DNA from 2 places in the Streptomyces sp. NBC_01283 genome. Region 2 is predicted to be linked to the other one. Evidence: riboswitches for the same ligand, from Rfam matches in the RefSeq annotation. Region 2 holds a riboswitch; the other holds the start of a gene.
What was found. Region 2 has a riboswitch for glycine ahead of gcvT (glycine cleavage system aminomethyltransferase GcvT). Riboswitches for the same ligand answer to the same signal wherever they lie in the genome.
Positions count from the first base shown of each region.

Region 1: linked by a shared signal. The riboswitch ahead of gcvP (aminomethyl-transferring glycine dehydrogenase) and the one ahead of gcvT (glycine cleavage system aminomethyltransferase GcvT) in region 2 are both predicted to bind glycine.

Region 1 covers NZ_CP108430.1:7,668,624-7,676,753, reverse strand. Annotated here, with positions in the region: gene gcvP (aminomethyl-transferring glycine dehydrogenase) at 1-2,727, opposite strand, end outside; glycine riboswitch at 2,925-3,022, opposite strand; gene OG302_RS34825 (PRC-barrel domain-containing protein) at 3,167-3,547, shown strand; gene OG302_RS34820 (DNA polymerase IV) at 3,626-5,050, opposite strand; gene OG302_RS34815 (MerR family transcriptional regulator) at 5,123-5,746, opposite strand; gene OG302_RS34810 (bifunctional nuclease family protein) at 5,919-6,392, opposite strand; gene OG302_RS34805 (MerR family transcriptional regulator) at 6,446-7,189, opposite strand; gene OG302_RS34800 (FHA domain-containing protein) at 7,232-8,130, opposite strand, start outside.
Region 2 covers NZ_CP108430.1:3,050,516-3,058,645, forward strand. Annotated here, with positions in the region: gene OG302_RS13665 (ABC transporter permease) at 1-220, opposite strand, end outside; gene OG302_RS13670 (enhanced serine sensitivity protein SseB C-terminal domain-containing protein) at 575-1,348, opposite strand; gene OG302_RS13675 (enhanced serine sensitivity protein SseB) at 1,488-2,291, opposite strand; gene OG302_RS13680 (AAA family ATPase) at 2,352-3,026, opposite strand; glycine riboswitch at 3,180-3,285, shown strand; gene gcvT (glycine cleavage system aminomethyltransferase GcvT) at 3,447-4,580, shown strand; gene gcvH (glycine cleavage system protein GcvH) at 4,639-5,016, shown strand; gene glyA (serine hydroxymethyltransferase) at 5,047-6,306, shown strand; gene OG302_RS13700 (L-serine ammonia-lyase) at 6,487-7,857, shown strand; gene OG302_RS13705 (GNAT family N-acetyltransferase) at 7,873-8,130, opposite strand, start outside.

The sequences.
Region 1 (8,130 bases), 4.6 Mb from region 2:
GCCGAGCGCGGCCGCGGTGTGCGGGGCGTTGCGCAGCGGGTTGTCCTCGGCGGGCCACTCGCCGCCGACCTTCTCGATCTCCGCGCGAATGCCGATCATCGCCTCGCAGAACCGGTCGATCTCGACCAGGTCCTCGCTCTCGGTCGGCTCGATCATCAGCGTCCCCGCGACCGGGAACGACATGGTCGGCGCGTGGAAGCCGTAGTCGATGAGCCGCTTGGCGATGTCGTCGACGCTGACACCGGTCGCCTTGCTGATCGGCCGCAGATCGATGATGCACTCGTGCGCGACGAGCCCGCCGGGACCGGTGTAGAGCACCGGGAAGTGCGGCTCCAGGCGCTTGGCGATGTAGTTCGCGGAGAGCACGGCGACCTGCGTGGCGCGCTTGAGGCCCTCGCCGCCCATGAGGCGTACGTACGCCCAGGAGATCGGCAGGATTCCGGCCGAGCCCCACGGCGCGGCGGAGATCGGGCCGACGCCCGTCTCGGGGCCCGCGGCAGGCTGCAGCGGGTGGTTGGGCAGGTACGGCGCGAGGTGCTCGCGCACACCGACCGGACCGACGCCGGGGCCACCGCCGCCGTGCGGGATGCAGAAGGTCTTGTGCAGGTTCAGGTGCGAGACGTCGCCGCCGAACTTGCCGGGCTGGGCGAGGCCCACCAGGGCGTTGAGGTTCGCCCCGTCGACGTACACCTGACCGCCCGCCTCGTGCACCTGGGCGCAGATGTCGGCGACGTGCTCCTCGAACACACCGTGCGTGGACGGATAGGTGATCATAAGCACGGACAGCTCGTCGCGGTGCTTCTCGATCTTGGCGCGCAGGTCCTCGACGTCGATCTCGCCGTCGTCGCTGGTCTTCACGACGACGACCTTCATGCCGGCCATCACGGCGCTCGCGGCGTTGGTGCCGTGCGCGGAGGAGGGGATGAGGCAGACGGTGCGCTGGTCGTCGCCGTTGGCGCGGTGGTAGCCGCGCACGGCCAGCAGTCCGGCCAGCTCGCCCTGCGAACCGGCGTTCGGCTGCAGCGAGACCTTGTCGTAGCCGGTGACCTCGGCGAGCCGCTCCTCCAGCTCACGGATGAGCGTCAGATAGCCCTGCGCCTGCTGGGCGGGGGCGAAGGGGTGCAGCTGCCCGAACTCGGGCCAGGTGACCGGCTCCATCTCCGTGGTCGCGTTGAGCTTCATCGTGCAGGAGCCCAGCGGGATCATGCCGCGGTCGAGCGCGTAGTCACGGTCGGCCAGCTTGCGCAGGTAGCGCAGCATCGCGGTCTCGGAGCGGTACTGGTGGAAGACGGGGTGCGTCAGGTACTCGTCGTCACGCAGCAGCCCCGCCGGGAGCGTGTCCGCGGTCTCCGCGTCGAGCGCCTCGATGTCGGCCTCGACCCCGAAAGCGCCCCAGATAGCGGTCAGTTGCTTGCGCGTGGTGGTCTCGTCGCAGGCCAGGGAGACGTGGTCGGCGTCGATCTGGTGGATGTTGACGCCACCCTCACGGGCCGCGGCGACGAGCTCGTCGGCCCTGCCGGGCACCCGCACGGTCAGCGTGTCGAAGTACGCGCCGTGCACGACCTCTACCCCGCCGGCGGTGAGCCCCGCGGCCAGCACGGTCGCGTAGCGGTGGGTACGCCGCGCGATGGACCTCAGGCCCTCGGGTCCGTGGTAGACCGCGTACATTCCGGCCATCACGGCGAGCAGCACCTGAGCGGTACAGATGTTGCTGGTGGCCTTCTCGCGGCGGATGTGCTGCTCACGGGTCTGCAGCGCGAGCCGGTAGGCCTTGTTGCCGTCCGCGTCCACGGAGACACCGACGAGCCGCCCCGGCAGGCTGCGCGCGAACTTCTCGCGCACCGCCATATAACCGGCGTGCGGGCCGCCGAAGCCCATCGGGACGCCGAAGCGCTGCGTCGTTCCGACGGCGATGTCGGCGCCGAGCTCACCGGGCGAGGTGAGCAGCGTCAGGGCCAGCAGGTCGGCGGCGACGGAGACTATGGCACCGATCTCGTGCGCCTGCTCGATGAGGGGCTTGATGTCGCGTACGGCACCGGAGGCGCCGGGGTACTGGATCAGTACGCCGACGACGCCGCGCTCGGCGACCTCGGCCGGGATGCCCTCGCTCAGATCGGCGACGACGACCTCGACACCGGTCGGCTCGGCGCGGGTCTGGATGACGGCGATGGTCTGCGGCAGCGCGTCGGCGTCGACGAGGAAGACACCGTTCTTGACCTTGCCCATGCGGCGCGAGAGCGCCATGGCCTCGGCGGCCGCGGTCCCCTCGTCGAGCAGGGAGGCACCGGAGGTGGGCAGCCCGGTCAGCTCGGCGACGACGGTCTGGAAGTTGAGCAGCGCCTCGAGGCGCCCCTGCGAGATCTCGGGCTGGTACGGCGTGTAAGCGGTGTACCACGCCGGGTTCTCCATGACGTTCCGCAAGATCACCGGCGGAGTGAACGTCCCGTAGTAACCGAGCCCGATCATGGAATCAAGAACCTGGTTACGGTCCGCGAGGGAGCGCAGCTCGGCCAGGACCTCGGCCTCGGTGCGCGCTCCCGGCAGGTTCAGCGCCTCGGCGTTCTTGATCACATCCGGCACGGCTGCGGCGGTCAGCTCGTCGAGCGAGCCGTATCCGACCTGCGCGAGCATCTTGGCCCGTGCTTCGGCGTCGGGACCGATGTGCCGCTGCTCGAAGGGAATGCCCTGTTCGAGCTGGGAGAGCGGGATGCGAGGGGTGGCGGTCATTGCGGAGGCCTCCTGGTCTGACGCGACCTGCGAGGGGCACCACGGCACGGGTACCCGGACGGCCTCCCCCTCTGTCATCTCAACCTGAGAGCTTCACCGGCCCGCGCCCCAGGAGAGGCGTAGTACCGGCTTTCACCGTCGGTGAGGAAGGGATTCGAACGTGCCCGCCCGACGCCCGCCCTACTTTCCAGAGTGACCTCGTCCGTGCGGTACAGGGGCCTGAGAGATTCCGGGGAGGAGTTGCTCCTTCGGCGCCCCCGGTGTCTCCACCGGAGAGCTCTCCCGCACGGGGTCAGCAGCCAAGCGCCAGCCTACCAGCGAGGACCGCGGCCCATCCCTCGAGTGGCCGCCTGCCCCGAAGTGCTCTTTCGTAGTGATTACGAACGAACGAGGATGAGTTACGCCCCACTTCGACACGCCTCGACCAGTTGGAGGGACCGTGCAGACCGATATCGATCCGCGCAACCTGATCGGCCGCAAGGCGTTCGACCGGACCGGGGCCAAGATCGGCACGATCGACGAGGTCTATCTCGACGACGCCACCGGCGCCCCGGAGTGGGCGGCCATACGCACGGGTCTCTTCAGCCGGGACGCGTTCGTCCCCCTCGAGCCCAGCGAGCTCAGGAGCGACGGCACCCTGCGCATCCCCTTCGAACGCTCCCTGATCAAGGACGCCCCCGACTTCGGCGTGGGCCGCCATCTCTCCCCCGAACAAGAACTGCAGCTCTACCACCACTACGGCCTGGACATCACGCCCCCGCAGTCACCGCCGCCGCCGGACAAGGACTTCGGCACCATCGCGGGCCAGGAGAGCCCCTGACACTCACCGCGGCCACCCGGCCCGCCTCCGGGGCTCCGGGCTCCGGCTCCGGCTCCGGCTCCGGGGCAGGCACCGGCATCACTGCGGCTCCAGCGCCTCAGGAACCGCCACCAGCGGCAAGGGCTCAGCAGGCTCAAGGGCCGGATCATCCGTACGGAACGTCCGCACCCGCCCCGGCGCCGTCGACTCGGGCGTCTCGAAGCGGACCGTGACCCGCCCCAGGCCGCTGCCCTGCACCCACCCGTGCCCGTACTCGGCATGCCGCACGTCGTGCCCGGCGGCCCACCGCCGCTCGGCCGCGGTGACCGGCTCCGCCACCGTCCCGCTCACGGGCTCCGCCGCGGCCTCACCGGCCCGCTCCTCCTGCACCGCCTCGCGCTGCGTCTCCAGGGCCTCCACGGCCTCGGCAGCGGCCTCGGCCTGAGCCTGTGCCTGGGCCTGCGCGAAGAGGTCCTCCTGCGTGTAGTCGGCGAGCCCCGTGACGCCCACCCCCAGGAGCCGCACGCCCCCGGTGGTGTCCACGGACTCGAGGAGCCGCGCGGCGGCCTCCCGGACCACTCCGGGGTCGTCCGTGGGCCCACGCAGCGTCTCGGAGCGCGTCAGCGTGGAGAAGTCGAACCGCCGCACTTTCAGGACGATGGTCCGCCCGGAGTGCCCCGCCGCCCGCAGCCGCTCCACACACCGGTCGGCGAGCCGCGCGACCTCGCCCCTGACCCGTACCCGGTCATGGATGTCCACGTCGTACGTGTCCTCGACGCTGACCGACTTCGATTCCCGCTCCGCCACCACGGGCCGCTCGTCCCGCGCGAGGGCCATCGCGTACAGCGCGCTGCCGTGCGACTTCCCGAGGAGCCTTACGAGCTCGTCCCCGCCCGCCTCCGCGATCTCCCCCACGGTCGCGATCCCACCCCGCCGCAGATGATCCCCGGTGGCGGGCCCGACCCCGGGCAGCGTCCGCACCGGCATCGGCGCGAGCAGGTCCCGCTCGGTCCCCGGCACTATCAGCCGCAGCCCGTCCGGTTTGGCATCCTCCGAGGCGATCTTCGCCAGCATCTTGGACGCGGCGAGCCCGACCGACCCCGCGAGCCCCGTCACCGCCTTGATGTCCGCGCGCAGCCGCTCGCCCACCACCAGCGCGGACGCCTGGTCGTCGGCCACGCCGCCCGCCTCCAGGTCGACGAAGGCCTCGTCCAGGCTGAGCGGCTCCACCAGCGGCGACAGCTCCCGCAGCAGCGCCATCACCTGGTCGCTGATCTCGCGGTAGAGCCCGAAGCGGGGCACCAGATAGGCGGCATTGGGCGCCAGCCGCCGCGCCTGCCCCATGGGCATGGCCGAGTGCACACCGAACTTCCGCGCTTCGTACGAGGCCGTCGCCACCACGCCGCGCGGCCCGAGACCGCCCACGACCACGGCTTTCCCGCGCAGACTCGGCTTCGCGGCCTGCTCGGCAGACGCGTAGAAGGCATCCATGTCCAGATGCAGAATCGTGGGCGCGGTTCTCACACCCCTGATGCTGCCCTACGCCACTGACAACGCCCCCTGAAACGCACCGCGCACCCGCAGGCCGCGACCGCCTCACACGGCCCTGTTGCGCCGCCTCGCGAGCTCATCGGCGGGGTTCTGCCGCACCAGCGTCTCCCCGGTGTCGACCCGCTCCCCGTGCAGCTGCGAGAGCGCCGACTCCACGTCCCGCCACACGACGCCCACGGCGATCCCGAAGACCCCCTGGCCGCCCTGGAGCAGGTCGTGGACCTCGTCGGGCGACGTGCACTCGTAGACCGTGGCGCCGTCGCTCATGAGCGTCATCCGCTCCAGGTCCTGGAAACCGCGGTCCCGCAGGTGCTGCACCGTGGTCCGGATGTTCTGCAGGGACACACCGGTGTCGAGGAACCGCCGCACGATCTTCAGGACGACGACGTCCCGGAAGCTGTAGAGCCGCTGGGTCCCCGACCCGCCCGCAGAGCGAACACTGGGCTCGACGAGACCCGTACGGGCCCAGTAGTCGAGCTGGCGGTACGTGATGCCGGCGGCCGCGCACGCGGTCGGCCCCCGATATCCGATCTGTTCCTGTTCGGACTGTCCGGACGTGGCGTCCCCGCTCCCCTGAACCGCCATCGGCCTCTTCGGAGAGTGACCGGCCGCGCTGCTCTGAAGCGGATACGGACCGCCCATCGCCGTACCGTCGCCGCTGCTTCTCACGCCGACCTCCGTCCTTGACCTGCCTCCACGACGGTAGGCAGTCACCAGGGGCTCGTCAACGATCGCCACACTCGGCACGCCGAGTGATAATCACCCTAAGAGTGGTTTGCCGTACCGCGCCGCCGGGAACGGCTAGTCGAATGGTCCGCCGGGACCCTCGGGAAGCGACGGCCTACTGGCTGTTGGTACCGAAGTCCTCGGGCGAGATCTGGTCGAGGAACTCGCGGAACTTCTCCACCTCGTCCTCCTGCTCGTCCGGAATGGCGATGCCCGCATCGTCCAGGACACCGTCACTGCCGTAGATCGGCGTTCCGGTGCGCAGTGCGAGCGCTATGGCGTCGGACGGCCTCGCGCTCACCTCGACTCCACTGGCGAAGACCAGCTCCGCGTAGAAGACGCCTTCTCGGAGGTCCGTGATGCGCACTTCGGTGAGCTCCTGACCCACCGCCTCCAGCACGTCCTTGAACAGGTCGTGGGTCAGCGGTCGTGCGGGCGCCATCCCCTGCTGTGCGAAGGCGATCGCGGTCGCCTCCCCTGGTCCGATCCAGATGGGGAGGTATCGATCGCCTCCCACTTCACGCAGGAGCACGATCGGTTGGTTGGAGGGCATTTCCACCCGGACACCTACGACGTCGAGCTCGTTCACACAGCAACCCTAGGACGTGCCCGGCCGGTTTGGGTAGTCGGGCACCCCCCGAGTCAGGGCAACCGCACTCCGAGAGCGGTCTGCACCAGCGCGGAATGGAGCTTTCCGGTCAGCCCCGCGAGTTCCTTCGTACGGGCTTCCGCATGGGCTCTGGTCTGCGGATTGCGGTGCCGGCGCAGCGGCGCGACGACCTGGTCGACCAGGCCCGCCTCACGCTCGGCCGCCGACTTCAAGGTGCGCAGATGCCTGGGTTCGATACCGAATCGCCCAAGTTCGACGACGAGCGCGGCGACCGTCACGGCCTCCGCGTCATAACCACCGTCCGGCAAGGGCACGATGAGCCCGTACGCCTCCCAGTCGGCGAGCTGCTCCGCGTCGATCTCGGCGGCGGCCAGCAGCTCCGCACGGCCCACACGGGCAGCGGTTGGCTCCCCGGCGTCACTGACGCCCCAGGCGTCACCAGGCTCGCGCGGCTGCCCCAGGGAGGGCATGGAGACCCGCTCACCGCGTTCCATGGCGTCCAGGTGCTCCCGGATCACCTTGAGCGGCAGATAGTGGTCCCGCTGCATCCGCAGGACGTGACCGAGCCGCTCGACGTCTTCCGGGGTGAATTTCCGGTAGCCCGAAGGTGTGCGCTCCGGCTCGATGAGCCCTTCCGACTCCAGAAAACGGATCTTGGAGATTGTGACCTCGGGAAACTCGTCACGCAGCGCGTTCAACACCGCGCCGATGCTCATCAGCCGACGGTCCTCGGCGGCGGTGCCGTTCCCGGCACCGCCCCTCGGTGTTTGAAGCATGGACCTTCCTGGGGGTCCCCCCGGACGAAGTCCGGGGGAGGATCAGATGCCGATGCCCCGCTGGCTCGCGTAGAAGACCAGCCGGTACTTGCCGATCTGCACCTCGTCGCCGTTCGACAGCGCGACCGAGTCGATGCGCTCCCGGTTGACGTACGTGCCGTTGAGGCTGCCCACATCGGCGACGGTGAAGGAACCGTCACCGAGGCGACGGAACTCCACGTGGCGACGCGAAACGGTCACGTCGTCCAGGAAGATGTCGCTCTGCGGGTGGCGCCCCGCCGTGGTCAGCTCGCCGTCCAGAAGGAAGCGGCTGCCCGAGTTCGGCCCACGGCGCACCACGAGGAGCGCGGAACCGAGCGGCAGTGCGTCAACGGCGGCCTGGGCCTCCGGCGAGAGGGCGGGCGAGGCGGTCTGCCCCGTCACCTCCGCGTCGTAGGCCTCCAGGCCGGAGATGGAGATCGTGGAGGTCGTCTCGGACGGACGCTCCGGCGCGGCCCCGGCCCGCAGCGGCGCGCCGCAGTTGGAGCAGAACCGGCTCGCCTCGGCGTTGCGGTTCCCGCACCTCGTACACACCAGGGCCATGGACGGATCCTCCTGCCGCGGCTGCCCCGCGGGGGCATTCGATGCGTACGGATCGGGGCTAAACCCTCCACCCGTACTTGAGGTTGACGGTTCTCCGAAACCTATGCGGCCCGGACCGGCAGGGTCAACAGACGACGCGCCCTGCGCGCCCGAAATGTCACCGCCTGGCCCACCGACCTGATCACGGAACATCGGGCGCTCGGCGCCCTGCTCCTCGGCATCTCCATGGCGCGGGGCACGGTGGCGGGCGGTGGCGGGATTGCCACTGTCCTCACGTGCGCTCTTGCCGAACAACTTCGCAAACAACTTCACGGGCGATTCCCCTTGACCGAAACAGACCCGCCCGTGGGGCAGGACGA
Region 2 (8,130 bases):
GGCCCAGCAGGGAGACGATCAGGGGCGCGAAGACGGCGACAAGGACCAGGAGGATCACGGTGATGCCACCGGCCAGGGCGACCTTGTCCCGCTTCAGGCGGTTCCAGGCGATCTGCTTGAGGGACCGCCCCTCGACCTTCTTCACCCCTGCACCAGCTGCGGGAGCGACGTCCGCTGTCGGGTCCGCGTCCGCAGGTGTGTCATGCAATGGTGCCGTCATCGTGGCAGGGACCCCTCTCAACCGGTGGTGACCGGCCCGCACTTGCCGCTGTAGCGACGTGATCAGTCCGTCGTACACAGGGGCGAAGCGCCCCTGGTGCGGGAGTCTTCATCGCCGTCGCGATCTGTTACCAGACTTGACGGGGAATGGATGCGCAACCGTGATGCTGATCGAGGTGTTCCGTTATCCGGACGCACGTGAACGAGGGTCGAACACGGGGCAGTTGGGTCGCAATGCGCCACGGGAGCCCATAGGGCCCCTCCACCATCAGAACGGACATCGTGACGGTCAGGGCAGGTATACGAGCCGCGGCGGCCGGCCCAGGGCCTATTCGGTAAGGGTCGCGGTGCTGATTCAGTACTGCGCGGGGTAGCCGTAGCCACCCGCGGGGGCCGGGGCCGGCTGGGCCTCGCGGTCGTAGAACGGTCGTGCGTTGGCGTGCAGCCACATGGCGACCGGGTCGTACCCGTCCGACATCGCGACGGTCGACACGGGCAGCCCGTCGGGGACGGCGGCGATCGACTGCTGCATCATCGTGCGCACCCCGTCGACCGATCCCGGCGAGGTGTCGTACACATCGAGACCGATGGCCAGATACGGGGCGCCGAGCGCGGGCTGCACCCAGGCGCGGCGCAGCGAGCGGACCGCGGGGGTGCGGTGCGCGTTCTGCGTGAGCAGGGCGTAGAACTGGGGGATCTCGATGGCCGGCTCGGTGATCCGCAGTGGTCCCGCGGGCAGCAGGTCGAGGCCCGTCGCGATGCGCCGCAGGTCGAGCCAGGGGATGCCGACGCCGCCGCCGGGGGCGTGCGGATTGAGCCAGAGGCCGTAGTGGTCGGGGTAGAGGGTGCGGGAGATGTCGAGCCCGCTGACCACTTCGTACGAGCGGTTCCAGCCGCTGGCGGAGAGCTCCTGGGCGGAGGTCACGCACGGCGCGTACCCGAGGCCCTCGACCTCCATGTTCCCGTACTGGGCGTCGGGGGATCCGGCCTGGCCGTGCCAGAGCAGCATCCACACCTGGTCGGCGGCGAGCGCCCGCAGGAGCGCCTCGTAGGCGTCATAGCGCCCTGGCGTCACCTGGCGCAGCATGTGCTCGACCTGCCCGGCCGCAGCCGTGCCCGACGCACTCACCCTTAACCGCCCCTTCGCGATGACCCGCTGACCCGCTCACCCGCTGACCGGGTGGACCCCGGTTATGAAACCAGCTTAAGCGGCGATCCTGACACCGACTTGACGTACGGCACCCTCACACACGTACCTGCACATGTCCTTACACATATCCGTGCTCGTGCCCCCGGGTCCGGCCGAAGAAGGGCCGGACGCGCTCGCGCATCCAGTCACCGACCGGGTCCTGGGCGACGTCGAGCAGCACCAGGTTCACCGGCCAGGACACCGGGGCGTGGCCGAGGGCCCGGCCCACGGCCTCCATCGGCAGCTCGCGCGCGTTGCCCTCCCAGGAGGTCAGTTCGACCCCGATGAACAGCGAGGGCGCGTCGCCCTCGACGCTCGCCAGGCAGCGGCGGGCGCTCAGGACGATCCCGGTGGCCTCGAACTCGCGGGCGGCGGCGGACAGGAAGTCCACCGGGTCGTGCTGCCAGTCCGGTTCGAAGAGACGTACGCGCCCGCCGCTCGCGGGGCCGTCGAGCGGGGTGCGGCCGGCGCGGCAGAGCTCGGCGACGGCCGGGGGCGGCAGCGGCACGCCGACCGTGCCGTCCGGATTGACCGCGATGCCCAGCTGCGGGGGAAGGCCGCGCGCGAACTCCACGGCGGGTGCCACGGTGCAGCCCATCCGGCCGCCGGTGGCCTGCTGGAACTGCTGCTCGGAGCTGAAGACGGGGACGTAGGCCTGGCCGTCGATCTCCAGCGTGGGCAGGTCCAGGGTGCCGCTGTCCGGTGCCCCGCCGTTCGGCAGCGGGACCCAGACGTGGCTGCGGCCAAGGACCTCGACGATGCGGGCTCCCGCGGACGCCGTGCCGGCCCCCGGGGTGCCCAGGGATGCCGCGAGCACCTCTTCGAGTTCGTTGCCCGGCCATCCTCCGTACGGATGCGCGTGCGCCTGCGCCGGAATGTCCATCTCTTCAACCCCTGATCGGTCCCGCTCTGCCTGCGGCACGACCCTAACGTGGCGGGCGGCTCAGCCCCCGAAGCCGATCCCCCGCAGCACCCCGGCCGCCGTCCGGTCGAGCAGCACGGCCGAACCGCAGCCGCGCGGCAGATCGCCCCGCTCGGCGGCGCCGACGAGCCGGCCGACCGTCCTGCGGTGCCGTGCGAAGGCGTACCGCGACACGCCGCGACCGCGTGCGAGCTGACCCTCCCTGGCGGTGTCCGGCTCCACGTCGAGCAGCAGCAGGTGCAGGGTCGTGCCGCGCCGCGCGGCCTCGCGGGCCAGCCAGCGGCGCACCCAGGCCTGCGTGCCGCAGTCGTGCACCACGACGCCTTCGCCGGACCGCAGGGCCCTGCGCAGACCCGCGTAATGCGCGAGGCGTACCAGGGGGCGGTACACCGCGTACGGCAGGAGGCCCGGCATGCGCAGGGCCCAGCGGTCGCGGGTGTCCTGCGAGTCGATGCGGGGGCCCGAGACGGCCCTGCGCATCAGCGTGGACTTGCCGCTGCCCGGCAGTCCGGAGACGACGATCAGGTCGCCCTCGCCGAACGTCAGCCGGTGCGGGCTGTGGCCGGACCGCTGCCGCAGGTCGCGGACGACTGCCGTGGACAGGGAGCCGTAGCCCTCTTTGGCGGGGGCGGCGGCCTGTTTGGGCAGGGCCACCCCCGTGTTGGTCGCGTAGACGCTCGTCCTGCGCACCGTGATCGGCCTCCCCATAGCGGTCACGTACCTGCTTCCCGCAGCTTCCCCGGCAAGTGTAAAGAGAAGGTAATGCGGCACAACAGCATTACTGGACTGCCACTGCCCTGTTACGGAGGCGCGTGCAATGATGTGCGCGCAAACTCCATACAGGCCGTTTGAATCCGCGCGGGAGAGTTCCCGGTGGCCGTCGTACGACGCGCCGGGGCGCCGAAGGAGCAAGTCCCTCCCTTGAATCTCTCAGGCCCCGTACCGCGCGGGCGAGGCACATCTGAAAAGCGGGCCGCCTGTGCGGCTCCACCCAAGGTGCAAGTCATGACCTCCTGTACGAGACGTACGAACGGGTCGTGGTGAACCTCTCAGGTTCCGATGACAGATGGGGAGGATCGACCTCGCCTCGCCCGTCATGCCCTGGGAGTTCCCTTTATGAGTACCGCCCCCCGTCTGACAGCCCTCGATGCCGTGCATCGGGCGCTCGGCGCGACGATGACCGACTTCGCGGGCTGGGACATGCCGCTCCGCTACGCCAGCGAACGCGACGAGCACAACGCCGTGCGCACCAAGGCCGGTCTCTTCGACCTCTCCCACATGGGCGAGATCACGGTCACCGGACCGCAGGCCGTGGATCTCCTGAACTTCGCGCTGGTCGGCAACATCGGCTCCATCGGTGTCGGCCGCGCCCGCTACACGATGATCTGTGCCGAGGACGGCGGGATCCTGGACGACCTGATCGTCTACCGGCTCGGTGACGCCGAGGCCCCGGAATACATGGTCGTCGCGAACGCCTCGAACGCGCAGGTCGTGCTCGACGCGCTCACCGCGCGCGCCGACGGCTTCGACGCCGAGGTCCGCGACGACCGCGACGCGTACGCGCTGCTCGCCGTCCAGGGTCCCGAGTCCCCCGGCATCCTGAAGTCAGTCACGGACGCGGACCTGGACGGCCTGAAGTACTACGCGGGTCTGCCGGGCACGGTCGCGGGCGTGCCCGCGCTGATCGCCCGGACGGGCTACACCGGCGAGGACGGCTTCGAGCTCTTCGTCGCGCCCGGTGACGCCGAGAAGCTGTGGGGCGCGCTGATGGAGGCGGGCGAGTCCGTCGGTCTGGTGCCGGCCGGGCTGTCCTGCCGTGACACGCTCCGCCTGGAGGCGGGCATGCCGCTGTACGGGCACGAGCTGACCGCGGAGCTGACGCCCTTCGACGCGGGCCTCGGCCGGGTCGTGAAGTTCGAGAAGACCTCGCAGTCCGACACCTTCGTGGGGCGCGCCGCGCTCGCGGCCGCCGCCGAGCGCGCCGAGACCGCTCCCCCGCGCAAGCTGGTCGGCCTGATCGCCGAGGGCCGCCGCGTCCCGCGCGCCGGCTTCCCCGTGGTCGCCGACGGCAAGGTCATCGGCGAGGTCACCTCCGGCGCCCCGTCCCCGACGCTGGGCAAGCCGATCGCCATCGCGTACGTCGACCCGGCGCACGCGGCCCCCGGCACCGAGGGCGTCGGCGTGGACATCCGCGGCACGCACGAGCCGTACGAGGTCGTGGCGCTGCCGTTCTACAAGCGCCAGAAGTGACACCCCGCACAACCGCCTCGTTCACCAGCACTCCCCCGCGTACAGGAGAATTCAGGTCATGAGCAACCCCCAGCAGCTTCGTTACAGCAAGGAGCACGAGTGGCTCTCGGCCACCGAGGACGGTGTCGCGATCGTCGGCATCACCGAGCACGCGGCCAACGCCCTCGGTGACGTCGTCTTCGCCCAGCTCCCCGAGGTCGGCGACACGGTGACCGCGGGCGAGACCTGCGGCGAGCTCGAGTCGACGAAGTCCGTCAGCGACCTGTACTCGCCGGTGAGCGGCGAGGTCGTCGAGGCCAACCAGGACGTCGTGGACGACCCGTCGCTGGTGAACTCCGCGCCCTTCGAGGGCGGCTGGCTGTTCAAGGTGCGCGTCGCGGAGGAGCCGGGGGACCTGCTCTCCGCCGACGAGTACACCGCGTTTTCCGGCAGCTGAAGCCTCCTAAAGACCCCTAGGGACCACCTGATGTCGCTTCTCAACACCCCTCTTCACGAGCTGGACCCGGACGTCGCCGCCGCCGTCGACGCCGAGCTCCACCGCCAGCAGTCCACCCTGGAAATGATCGCCTCGGAGAACTTCGCTCCGGTCGCCGTCATGGAGGCCCAGGGCACGGTCCTCACCAACAAGTACGCCGAGGGCTACCCCGGCCGCCGCTACTACGGCGGCTGCGAGCACGTCGACGTCGCCGAGCAGATCGCGATCGACCGGGTCAAGGAGCTGTTCGGCGCCGAGTACGCGAACGTCCAGCCGCACTCCGGCGCCTCCGCCAACCAGGCCGCCCTCTTCGCGATCGCCAAGCCCGGCGACACGATCCTCGGCCTCGACCTGGCGCACGGCGGCCACCTCACCCACGGCATGCGCCTGAACTTCTCCGGCAAGCAGTTCAACGTGGTCCCGTACCACGTGGACGAGGCCGGTCTGGTCGACATGGCCGAGGTCGAGCGCCTGGCCAAGGAGAGCAGCCCGAAGGTGATCATCGCGGGCTGGTCCGCCTACCCGCGTCAGCTGGACTTCGCCGAGTTCCGCCGGATCGCCGACGAGGTCGGCGCGTACCTGTGGGTCGACATGGCGCACTTCGCCGGGCTCGTCGCCGCCGGTCTGCACCCCAACCCGGTGCCGTTCGCGGACGTGGTCACCTCCACCACGCACAAGACGCTCGGCGGCCCGCGCGGCGGCATCATCCTGGCCCGCAGCAAGGAGTTCGCCAAGAAGCTGAACTCCGCGGTCTTCCCCGGCTTCCAGGGCGGCCCCCTGGAGCACGTGATCGCCGCGAAGGCCGTCTCCTTCAAGGTCGCCGCCTCCGAGGAGTTCAAGGAGCGCCAGCAGCGCACCCTGGACGGCGCCCGCATCCTGGCCGAGCGCCTGGTGCAGGACGACGCGAAGGCCGTCGGCGTCGACGTCCTGTCCGGCGGCACGGACGTGCACCTGGTCCTGGTGGACCTGCGCAACTCCGAGCTCGACGGCCAGCAGGCCGAGGACCGCCTCCACGAGGTCGGCATCACGGTCAACCGCAACGCGATCCCGAACGACCCGCGCCCCCCGATGGTCACCTCGGGCCTGCGGATCGGTACGCCCGCGCTCGCGACCCGTGGCTTCCAGGAGGACGACTTCCGTGAGGTCGCCGACATCATCGCCGAGGCGCTGAAGCCGGGCTTCGACGCGGAGTCGCTCAAGGCCCGCGTCTCGGCCTTGGCAGCGAAGCACCCGCTGTACCCCAACCTGTAGCAGTTTCGTACGCTTTACTTCGTACGATTCTTCGGGGCACCGCGCACACTGGACAGTGAGGACAGTGAGTGCGGTGCCCCGGCTCATGCCCCGCTTTCGCAGTTCTCGCAGTTCTCTTTCGTAGTTCTCTGCACCACCCCGGCAGACAACGGCGTCTACCAACCACCATTGGAGTTTCTCGTGGCCCTCTCGGTCTTCGACCTGTTCTCGATCGGCATCGGCCCGTCCAGCTCCCACACGGTCGGTCCCATGCGCGCCGCCCGTATCTTCGCGAGCCGCCTCAAGAACGAGGGCCTGATGGCCCACACCACCGCCATACGGGCCGAGCTCTACGGCTCGCTCGGCGCGACGGGCCACGGCCACGGCACCCCGAAGGCGGTCCTGCTCGGCCTGGAGGGCGAATCGCCGCGCTCGGTCGACGTCGAGTTCGCCGACGACCGCGTCGAGCAGATCAAGAGCACCGGCCGCATCAACATCCTCGGCATGCACGAGATCGACTTCGACTTCGACGAGGACCTGGTCCTGCACCGCCGCAAGGCCCTGCCGTACCACGCCAACGGCATGACGATCTTCGCGTACGGCCATGACGGCGGCATCGTCCTGGAGAAGACGTACTACTCCGTGGGCGGCGGCTTCGTCGTCGACGACGACGCGGTGGCGGGCGAGAACCCGATCGTGCCGGACGACACGGTCCTCAAGCACCCCTTCCGCACCGGTGACGAGCTGCTCCGCCTGGCCGACGAGACCGGCCTCTCCATCTCCGCGCTGATGCTGGAGAACGAGAAGGCGTGGCGCACCGAGGAGGAGATCCGCTCGGGGCTGCTCGACATCTGGGGCGTCATGCAGTCCTGCGTCTCGCGCGGCATGTCCCGCGAGGGCATCCTGCCGGGCGGCCTCAAGGTCCGCCGCCGCGCGGCCAACTCGGCCCGCCAGCTGCGCGCCGAGGGCGACCCGCAGGCCCGCGCCATGGAGTGGATCACTCTCTACGCGATGGCCGTGAACGAGGAGAACGCCGCGGGAGGCCGCGTCGTGACCGCCCCGACGAACGGCGCCGCGGGCATCATCCCGGCGGTACTGCACTACTACATGAACTTCATCCCCGGGGCGGACGAGGACGGCGTGGTCCGCTTCCTGCTCGCGGCCGGCGCGATCGGCATGCTCTTCAAGGAGAACGCCTCGATCTCCGGCGCCGAGGTCGGCTGCCAGGGCGAGGTCGGCTCCGCCTGCTCGATGGCGGCAGGCGCCCTTGCCGAGGTGCTCGGCGGCAGCCCCGAGCAGGTCGAGAACGCCGCGGAGATCGGCATGGAGCACAACCTCGGCCTGACCTGCGACCCGGTCGGCGGCCTCGTCCAGATCCCGTGCATCGAGCGCAACGGCATGGCGGCCGTGAAGGCCGTGACCGCGGCGAAGATGGCGATGCGCGGCGACGGCAGCCACAAGGTGTCCCTCGACAAGGTCATCAAGACCATGAAGGACACCGGCGCGGACATGAGCGTGAAGTACAAGGAGACGGCGCGGGGCGGACTCGCGGTGAACATCATCGAGTGCTGAGGCCTCAGCACTGCCTCAGCACTCGAAGAACAGCGCCTCCGCGCCCACCGGCCGGTAACCCGCTGCCTGGAACGCCCGCACGCTGCGGGCGTTCCCGGTGGACTGCTGCGACCACACGTGGGAACCGGCGGGCACCAGGTGCCGGGCGGCGAGCGCAAGCGCCCTGCCGAGCCCCCGGTGGCGTACGTCCTCCCGCACCTCGATCGCCGTCTCCCATCGCCCGGTGAGGCCGCGCCCGAGCACCAGCACGCCGCCGCCCTCGGAGGCCCACAC